Regions from separate parts of the Streptomyces sp. NPDC052101 genome, predicted to be linked through region 3. Evidence: riboswitches for the same ligand, from Rfam matches in the RefSeq annotation. Region 3 holds a riboswitch; each other region holds the start of a gene.
What was found. A riboswitch is a leader RNA that binds a small molecule or an ion and turns the genes downstream of it on or off. The one in region 3 is predicted to bind magnesium.
Positions count from the first base shown of each region.

Region 1 (3,271 bases), on a different contig from region 3:
TCGCTCGCGGGCGGTGCGGCGAGCTGGACGTGGTCGAGAGCGACGAGCATGTCGGTGTGCCTTTCGGTGAGAAGGTGGGCGGTGTTCAGCCGCCGAGGGCGACCTCGACGATCTTGATGACGACCAGGACCATCGCGATGAGCAGATAGGTCCGCAGGGCGCCCATGCCGATCTTGCGGGCGGTGGACATGGGCGGCCGGGTCAGGGTCTGAAGCGGCGGCATCCGCCACTCGTCCTTGCCGGTCCGGTCGATCGGGTCCTCCTTGGTGCCCGTGCGACGGCGGGTGAAGGCGTAGCCGGCGGCCAGCACCCCGACGACGCCGCAGGCGGCCATGATGTCGAGGATCGCTTCGGAGGAGATGTCGGGGAACAGCACCGAGGCGGTCAGGATGATCGACAGGCTGACGAGGACCCCGACGACGGCCGAGGTGAAGGCGTTGGTCTTCGGGCCGTTCACCCACGGGCCGAGGACGGCCTTGTCGTTGCACAGCAGCAGGAGGAAGACGGAGGCGGACGGCAGCAGCACCCCGGCCAGCGTCTGGACGCCCTCGGTCAGCAGGCCGAGCGGCGAGCCCGGGATCAGCACGATGGCGGCGGCCGCCGCGACCAGGCCGGCGTAGACGGCGTAGAAGCCCTTCGCGCCGCCCACCCCGCGGTGCAGGGAGTGCTTCATCCCGAGCACGTCACCGATCGCGTAGGCGGTGGACAGCGAGACCGCGAACGCGCCGATGATCGATGCGTCCAGCAGCGCGATGGCGAACAGCACCCCCGCCAGCTTCCCGGCCTTGTTCTCCAGGCCGGTCGCGATGCCCGCGGTGTCGGTGAACTGCCCGAAGCCGTGCGTGCCCGCGAAGGCCGCGGCGGTGAAGCCCATCATGGCCGCGGCCCCGATGACCACCACGACGATGCCGATGACCAGGTCGGCCTTCTCGTACTTCATGAAGCGCGGGGTGATCCGCTTGTCGATGACGTACGACTGCTGGAAGAACAGCTGCCAGGGCGCGACGGTGGTGCCGACGATGCCGATGATCAGCAGCATGACGGTGGACAGCTGGCCGGTGCCGCCGGGCATGTTCGGTACGACGAAGTCACGCGCCATCTGCGAGGCGTGCGGGTGGATCATGAAGTAGATCGGCACCAGCAGCAGCGAGGCCGCGCACAGCGTCATCGCCACCCGCTCGAACCGCTGGAACGACCCCGTGAACGCTGACGCGATGATGATTCCGGCCGCGAGGACCACGGCGGCCACCTTCGGCAGGCCCAGATACCCGGATGCCAGCGTGATGCCGATGAACTCGGTCACCAGCGTCAGCGCGTTCAGCAGGAACAGGTCGATCACGCTGAACGCGCCCCAGAACTTCCCGAACCGCTCCAGGATCAGACGGGCGTGCCCGACGCCGGTGACCGCGCCGAGGCGCAGCACCATTTCCTGGTTGACGTACAGCACGGGCACGAGGAGCAGCAGGGTCCACAGCAGGTGGGTGCCGTAGTTCTGGCCGGCCTGGCCGTAGGTGGCGAAGGCGCCGGCGTCGTTGTCGCCGACCATCACGATCAGGCCGGGGCCGACTATGGCGAGGAGCGTCTTGAGCTTGGCGGACAGGCCGGTGCGGGGTGCGGTGTCGTCGAGCTTGATGGTGCCGAGGGCGCCGCGGATGTCGCCGACGTGCGCGTCGTCGAGGACCGCGGCGCGCGGGGTCTCGGTGGTCTCGGTCACGGTGGTCATGTCATACCTCCCGAATCCCCCCAGAGGGGGAGGTAGAGGGGCACGCGAAAGCCATCCCCCCTGCGTGAGCGCGCAGGACGGCGGCCCGTCACGGCACAGGGCCGTACGGGGCTCGGGACGCGGAGTGGATCCGCGCAGGGGAGGTGGTTACCGCGTGCCGGAAGAATGCGAGGACAAGCGGGTCAGGGGCCGACTGTGGCCCGGACTACTGCTACTGCAGTCCATGTCTCTCGCCTCCTTCCGGCCGGGGACGCGACTTGTGCGCGTCAGCAACGACTCGGCAAGGAGTAACCCGGTCCGTACGACCGGCTCACCCCAACTCGTCAGAGCTTTGGCACTCCACGGCGTAATCCCCTTGCGAGGGAAGCCACTTGGCCTCACCCCTTGGGCCGGGGAGAGGTGTCCTGACCCTGGGCGTCTCTCGAAGTCGTGGGGTCAGTGGCCTGTGTCCGTGAAGACGCCTCACCGAACGAGGTGCCCTTTTCAAACCTCCATGAGTCTAGCCCCCTACTTGCGCATGAACGCAAGTTCTTGGCGGAGTCTTGACCGGCGGCCGACCGTACATGTAGAGGCGGGCGCAGTCCTCGCCAACCGCACCGCGGCGCGAACGAGTGATCGATACGGTGAGCCACGTGCGGGTCGACCTGCACCCGCTCCCGACGCTTTCACGAAAGGTGCGACAGCATGTCTGAGGCGCGACACGTGCCCGAGAGCAGCACTCTCGCTGAGGTGGTCTCCGTTCCCGTGGGCCGGGTGATCGGCGGCCGGCCGGAGATCCGGGACGACGACTGGGGCGGGGAGACGGCCGTCATCCGCCTGGACGCCACCCGCTTCACCTCCGACGCGGTGGCCGGCCTGGACGCCTTCTCCCACCTGGAGGTCGTCTACCACTTCGACCGAGTCCCGGTGGAGAAGATCGAGTCCGGGGCCCGTCACCCCCGCGGCAACACCGACTGGCCGCAGGTCGGCATCTTCGCTCAACGCGGCAAGAACCGCCCCAACCGGCTCGGCGTCTCCCGCTGCCGCCTGATCGAGGTCGACGGACTCGATCTGCACGTCCAAGGGCTGGATGCGGTGGACAGCACTCCCGTCCTCGACATCAAGCCCTACATGACCGAGTTCGGCCCCCAGGACCCGGTCACACAGCCCGCCTGGGCCACCGCTCTTATGTGCGGGTACTACTGACCGGCTGTTCCCCCTCTGCCGGGTTGGAGGAATTCCAGGCGGTTGCCGACGGGGTCCTGGCTGTAGAAGCGGCGGTGGCCGGGCAGCGTGTCGTCCCAGACCACCAGGGCATCGAAGGCTTCGAGGCGGGCGGCGAGCGAGTCGATGGCCTGGACGCGCAGGCCGGGGTGGGCCTTCGCGGACGCCCGGTACGGGGTCTCGATGCCCAGGTGGAGCCGGACACGGCCGTCGTCGTCGCTGAACCAGCAGCCCCCGCGGGCGGCATGAAGGGCCGGCCCGGGGACTTCTACGAGACCGAGCGCGTCGACGTAGTAGGCGCGCAACAACTCCTCGCTGCCCAGCGGGGCGGCCAGCGCGATGTGG
Region 1 is NZ_JBFAWH010000006.1:173,376-176,646, reverse strand. It holds gene AB0L75_RS14140 (VOC family protein) at 1-50, opposite strand, end outside; gene AB0L75_RS14135 (NRAMP family divalent metal transporter) at 86-1,723, opposite strand; M-box (ykoK) riboswitch at 2,031-2,204, opposite strand; gene AB0L75_RS14130 (SAM-dependent methyltransferase) at 2,408-2,908, shown strand; gene AB0L75_RS14125 (glyoxalase) at 2,902-3,271, opposite strand, start outside.
Region 1: another riboswitch for magnesium. It lies ahead of AB0L75_RS14135 (NRAMP family divalent metal transporter); the one in region 3 lies ahead of AB0L75_RS10965 (CBS domain-containing protein).

Region 2 (3,271 bases), on a different contig from region 3:
CGTCGTCCAGGGTCAGCCGGACCCGCGGGCAGATACGGCCGGGCGGGCAGGGCGCGGGGGTGAGGTTGCCGGGGAGGCGCATAGTGGTGCCCTCCTTTGTGAGGGGCGGGAAGCTAGCCAAGTAGCCCACATCTCCAGGGAAGTTGGGACCTCGGGGTAGAGGGGGCCATGCCGCCGAGCCGAGGGTGTGCGCCCGTAACCGGCGTGGCCTTTCGGACTGTTGGCGCCCAGAGCCCGCGATCGAGGGTTGCGGAAGACGATCTCCGTCGGCCCGCCTTCGGCCTCGACTGTCGCGCCGGCGTTTCAGGGCGGTGATACGACTCCGGTCAGATGCGCGGGAGAGTGCCCGGATGTGGGGCCGGACTATGACCGGGGCTGCAACTGCTGTCCATGTCCGCCCCCTTCCGATCCTGGCGCGAGGTGAGACCCGTGCGGTTCGCTGGTTGGCTGCCTGGGCTTCGTCGCAGCGTGTCGCTTCGGCACGGTCCGCCGCCATGCTGGCCCACTCATACTTGCACATCCATGCAACAAGGGCAATGTCGCCCCTCGCCATCCGGCCGCGACCGCCGGTTTCCGGCTCGCCCCCTCAGGCGAGCAGTCCGCGCCCGCCTGTCGCCCGGTAGTAGATCCACACGGTAGTAGATCCACGTGCCCTCCTGCCTTGTGGTCACCAGCCCGGCGGCTCGGAGCCTGCCCAGGTGCTGCGACACCGCGGCGACGTGGGCGCCCGGCGGCCGAGCCGGCTCACCCGTCGGGAGCCCATGGCGGATCAACACCCACAGCAGGGGCAGGTGTGATGGGTCGGTCACGGTCCTGGCGCCGCCACCGCATGCTTCGCGGCCTCCGCGCCCCACGCCTATCCTTGCGTGTCCACGCAACTAGCGTGCGGGGCCCCGCTTCCGGTGGGGCGCCGTGAGCCGGCGCCAGGGCGCCAGCGCGCTGTCCGTGACGAACTCGTCCGCGTGCTCGCCCGTGACCAGGCAGGCCACGCACCCTGCCACCGAGACGGTGTGGTCGGCGAAGCGCTCGCTGCCACCGAGCCGGAGCCTGAGACGGTCACAGTCCCTTAGCCGCGAGGGAAAGCGCAGGCCATGGAGGGGAAGGGCGGACCGGCGGGGGCGTATCCTTAACACGGTTTGACAAGACACCTCGTTCGGTGAGGCGTCTTCACGGACACAGGCCACTGATCCCACCCGTCGAGAGACGCTCCGGATCAGGACAGGTCTCCCCGGCCCAAGGGGTGACCCCAAGTGGCTTCCCCGCGAGCGCGGGGACACGCCGTGGAGTGCCAAAGCTCTGACGAGTTGGGGTGCGCCGGGCCGAGTCGCCCGGTTGCCCCTTGCCGTATGGCCGCAGCGTCGCACGCGGCCGGGACCGGGAGGAGGCGAAAGTGGACAGTAGTCCGGGCCATAGTCGGCCCCGATCCCCGTTGTTCTCGCCGTCCTTCCGCGGTCCGGGGCAGCCTCTCCTCTCTCACTGATCCGACCCGCCCGTCCCCGTCGTAGGCCCGCCAGGGCGCGGCGTGCGCACGTGTGCTGTGGCATCGGTGGCATCGGTGGCGGCGGAGGTGCTGCCGCGCCCGCTTGCCGCCCCGTCATGCCGGGGCAAGGGGGTGTTCATCTTGTCCGTCAACACTCTGCTCATGTCCACCTCGGCCCGTCTGCGCGACCGCCGGGTCCACCTGGAACGCCGCGCCACCGCCTCCAAGGCCGTCCGCACCTCACTGGTCTCGCTGGCGGGGCTGATCGGCGGCCCGGTCACCAACCAGGCCGGCGACGAGGTCGGCCGTGTCGTGGACGTCGTCGCACGGCTCTACGGAGCGGACTCCTATCCGCCGGTCACCGGACTGATCATGCGCATCGGCCGACGGCGCACGTTCCTGGCCGCGGACGCCATCAGCAAGGTGAATGCCGGGCAGGTGAGACTGCGCACCGCCCGCGTGGACCTGCGGGACTTCGTACGGCGCCCCGGCGAGGTGCTCCTGTCCAAGGACGTCCTCGACCACCAGCTGGTCGACGTCGACGGCGTCCAGGTCACCCGTGCCGCCGACCTCTACCTGGCGCCACTGGTCGACAAGGTGGTGCTCGTGGGAGTGGACGTGTCCCTGCCCACCCTGCTCCGCCGGCTCGGCCCGCGCCGCTGGCAAGCCCGCCCCACCCCCGAGCGGGTGCTCGACTGGCAGGCCATCGCCCCCTTCGCCGAGCAGGCCACCGAGGGCCCGGCCGAGGTGCGGCTACGCGCTTCCCGGGCGGCGCTGCACCGGCTGCGCCCGGCCGATCTCGCCGACATCCTCGAAGACCTCGGCCGCAATGAGCGCCAGCAGCTGCTGGACTGGCTGGAGCCGGAGCAGGCCGCCGACGCGCTGGAGGAGATGGAACCGGCCGAGCTGGAGAACCTGCTGCGCGAGGCGGCCCCCGAGCACGCCGCCCGGCTGGTGGACGAGATGGAACCGGACGAGGCCACCGACGCGCTGCGCGACCTCGCCCCCGAGGAGCGCGAGGCCCTGCTGCGCCGTATGCCCAAGAGCGAGGCGGCGGAACTGCGCCGACTGCTGACCCACCGGGAGGGAACGGCGGGTGGCGCCATGACCACGCTGCTGGTCACTGCCCGCCAGGACGAGACGGTCGCCGAGGTGCGCGGTCGGCTGGCCGAACAGGCTGAACACCGTACCGAGATCGATGCCGTGGTCGTCGTCGACGCCAAGGGCCATGTGCTGTGCGACATCTCCCTGTTCGACCTGGCGGTGGCCGATGACACGGCCTCGGTGGCCGACGTGGTGGCCTGGCTCGGTCAGTTCGGTCCGCCCGTGGTCGTGCGCCCCGACATCGGCCTGGCCGAAGCCGCCAACCAGCTGGTGGCGGCCCGCGCCTCTTCCCTTCTGGTGGTCGACGACACCGACCGCGCGATCGGCCGGATCCTGGCCGACGACCTGCTCGACGCGATGCTGCCCGAGCGCGGGCGCCTGCACTTTAGGAGGTTCCTGCAGTGACCCGCGACCCGGACACGACCACCGAGCCCACCGCCCCCGCCGCGGCGCCGGTACGACGCACCGGCTGGCGGCGCATCACCATGGTCGCGGCGATCGCGGGCCCCGGCCTGGTCGCCGCGAACGCCGGAAACGATGCGGCAGGCATCGCCACCTATGCCTCGGCCGGCTCCCAATTCGTCTACGGCACCCTGTTCTTCATGGTGCTGGTCACCATCGCCCTGGTGATGGTGCAGGAGATGGCCGTCCGCCTCGGCGCCCACACCGGCAAGGGCCTCGGCGCGC
Region 2 is NZ_JBFAWH010000006.1:169,499-172,769, reverse strand. It holds gene AB0L75_RS14115 (hypothetical protein) at 1-82, opposite strand, end outside; M-box (ykoK) riboswitch at 1,142-1,316, shown strand; gene AB0L75_RS14110 (CBS domain-containing protein) at 1,622-2,989, shown strand; gene AB0L75_RS14105 (divalent metal cation transporter) at 2,986-3,271, shown strand, end outside.
Region 2: another riboswitch for magnesium. It lies ahead of AB0L75_RS14110 (CBS domain-containing protein); the one in region 3 lies ahead of AB0L75_RS10965 (CBS domain-containing protein).

Region 3 (3,271 bases):
GAGGCTGAACTGTTCACGGATCAGGGCGCCGAGTCCCTTACCGGTGTGGGCGCCGAGGCGGACGGCCATCTCCTGCACCATCACCAGGGCGATGGTGACCAGGACCATGAAGAACAGGGTGCCGTAGGTGAACTGGGAGCCGGCCGAGGCGTAGGTGGCGATGCCGGCGGCGTCGTTGCCCGCGTTCGCGGCGACCAGGCCGGGGCCCGCGATCGCCGCGACCATGGTGATGCGCCGCCAACCGGTACGGCGAGCCGGCGCCGCCTGGGCCGGAGCGACGGTGTCCAGGTCGTGGGTCACTGCAGGAACCTCCGGAAGTGCAGGCGCCCGCGCTCGGGCAGCATCGCGTCGAGCAGGTCGTCGGCCAGGATCCGGCCGAGGGGCCGGTCGGTGTCGTCGACCACCAGAAGGGAAGAGGCGCGGGCGGCGACCAACTGGTCGGCGGCCTCGGCCAGCGGGGTGTCCGCATGGATGGTGACGGGCGGGCCGAACTGGGCCAGCCACGCCACCAGGTCGGCCACCAGGGACGTGTCCTCGGCCACCGCCAGGTCGAACAAACCGACATCGCACAGCAGTTGGTCCTGCTCGTCGACGACGGCGACGGCGTCGATCTCGGTGCGGTGCTCGGCCTGTTCGGCCAGCCGGCCCCGTACCTCGGCGACGGTCTCGTCCCGGCGAGCGGTGAGCAGCAGGGTGGTCATGGCACCGCCCGCCGTGCCCTCCCGGTGCCTCAGCAGACGGCGCAGCTCCGCCGCCTCTCCCTTCGGCATCCGTGTCAGCAGAGCCTCACGCTCCTCACGGGTGAGGTCCCGCAGGGCATCGGTGGCCTCGTCCGGCTCCATCTCGTCGACCAGCCGGGCGGCGTGGTCGGGTGCGGCCTCACGCAGAAGATTCTCCAACTCGGCCGGTTCCATCTCCTCCAGCGCGTCGGCAGCCTGCTCCGGCTCCAGCCAGCCCAGCAGCTGCTGCCGCTCACTGCGACCGAGGTCTTCGAGAATGTCCGCCAGATCGGACGGACGCAGCCGCTGCAGTACGGTCCGGGAGGCGCGCAGCCGCACCTCCGCCGGTCCGTCGGTGGCCTGCTCGCCGAACGGTGCGACCGCCTGCCAGTCCAGCACGCGCTCCGGGGTCGGCCGGGCCTGCCAGCGGCGCGGGCCGAGCCGGCGCAGCAACGTGGGCAGGGAGACGTCGACGCCGACCAGGACCACCTTGTCGACGAGCGGTGCCAGGTACAGGTCGGCGGCCCGGGTGACCTGCACGCCGTCCACGTCGACGAGCTGGTGGTCGAGGACGTCCCTGGCGAGCAGCACCTCCCCCGGGCGCCGGGAGAAGTCCCGCATGTCGATCCGCGCGGTGCGCAGCCGTACCTGCCCGGCGTGCACCTTGCCGATGGCGTCCGACGCGAGGAAGGTACGTCGCCGCCCGATCCGCAGGATCAGTCCGGTGACCGGCGGGTACGACTCCTCGCCGTACAGCCGGGCGACCACGTCGACGACACGGCCGACCTCCTCGCCGGACTGATTGGTGACCGACCCACCGACCAGTCCGGCCAGCGAGACCAGGGACGTACGGACGGCTTTGGAGGTGGTGGCGCGGCGCTCCAGGGTGACCCTGCGGTCGCGCAGACGGGCCGAGGTGGACATGAGCAGAGTGTTGACGGACAAGATGAACACCCCCTTGCCCCGGCTTGACGGGGCACCGGGCGGCCACGACAGCGCACGCGCCCTGCACCGGACCCGGCGCCAGGGCACACGGGGGCCCGACTCTCCGGGCAGGCCCACGACGGGGGGCCTGGCGGGGTCAGGTCAGTGGAAGAGAACGAGCTGCCTCAGGCCACGGAGGGACAGCGAGGACAACGCGGAGAGGGGCCGACTATGGCCCGGACTACTGTCCATACTCGCCTCCTCCCGGTCCCGGCCGTGCTCACGACGTCACGGCCATGCGGCAAGGGCAGCCGGGAAGAGACCCGACGCACCCCAACTCGTCAGAGCTTTGGCACTCCACGGCGTGTCCCCGCACCTGCGGGGAAGCCACTTGGGGTCACCCCTTGGGCCGGGGAGACCTGTCCTGATCCGGAGCGTCTCTCGACGGGTGGGATCAGTGGCCTGTGTCCGTGAAGACGCCTCACCGAACGAGGTGTCTCATCAAAACCGCGTCAACGATACGCCCCCGCCGCCCGGCCCTCCCAATCCATGACCGGCGCTTGACCTCGCGACTACGGGACCGTGACCGTCGCCGCTTCCGCCGCGGTGGCGGCAAGGGCCTGATTGTGCCCCCACTCCACCCAATCCCAACCCCGACGACCTCAAGCCGTTCCTCCGCGGATGGAGCCCGTACGGAGCCCGCTCGTAGAACGTGCGTAGCGTGCGTAACGTGCGTCGAATATGCGTCGAGATATCGCCCGTAACGCCCACAGCGAACATAATGCACCCTGGGCGAAACTGCAGTTCAGCGACCCTTCTCAGCAGGCTCAAGGCTCGCGACGCACTCAGCGTGCTGCGTCATCGGGAACACGTGGAGACAGCGCCGAGCGGAGCAGGGCAGGCGTCAATGGCCGGTGTGGTACCGCGAGCGTCGAGGACGCCGCCCAGGCGTTCGGCATGTCGAGATCCAAGGGCTACGACCTTGTGCGTCGCGGGAAGTCCCCATGCCGCGTGCTGCTGATCGGCCGCGCCGCCCGCGTCGTCACCACCTCGCTCCTCCGCGTACTCCGCCGGCAGGATCCCCGCTCCAGGCCGCGGGTCCACAGCGAGTACTCGCTCTGCAGCACAGCGACCGGGGCGACGGCACAGGCGCGGCGCAGTGTTCCGGCGCTGACCTCCGGCAGACCGAGGTAGCGCACCTTGCCTGCGGCCACCAGCTCGGCCACACCGTCCATGGTCTCCGCCACCGGCACATCCGGGTTGCGGCGGTGCAGGTGGAACAGGTCGATGTGATCTACGCCCAGGCGTCGCAACGACGCCTCGCAGGCGCACCGGGCATACCCAGGGGTCGAGTCGACGCGCCGCGCACGCGGGTTGGCCTCGCTGTGTACGACGCCGAACTTCGTGGCGAGGAACACCTCGTCCCACCGGCCCTCGACCCACCCACCCCACCAACTGCTCATCGGCGGTGCAGCCTCCGCCGCCCAATCTGCCCCATACGCCTCGTCCCCTCGAGGGGCGAAGCCGCTGGTGGCGGTTGAGCCGGACCGCTGGGAGCCGGGTTCGAGGTGGCGTAGGCAGCCGCGGACGGTTCGGGGTTGTGGCGCCCGCTGGAGGACGTGTGGGCG
Region 3 is NZ_JBFAWH010000004.1:180,923-184,193, forward strand. It holds gene AB0L75_RS10960 (divalent metal cation transporter) at 1-300, opposite strand, end outside; gene AB0L75_RS10965 (CBS domain-containing protein) at 297-1,664, opposite strand; M-box (ykoK) riboswitch at 1,969-2,143, opposite strand; gene AB0L75_RS10970 (aldo/keto reductase) at 2,618-3,106, opposite strand.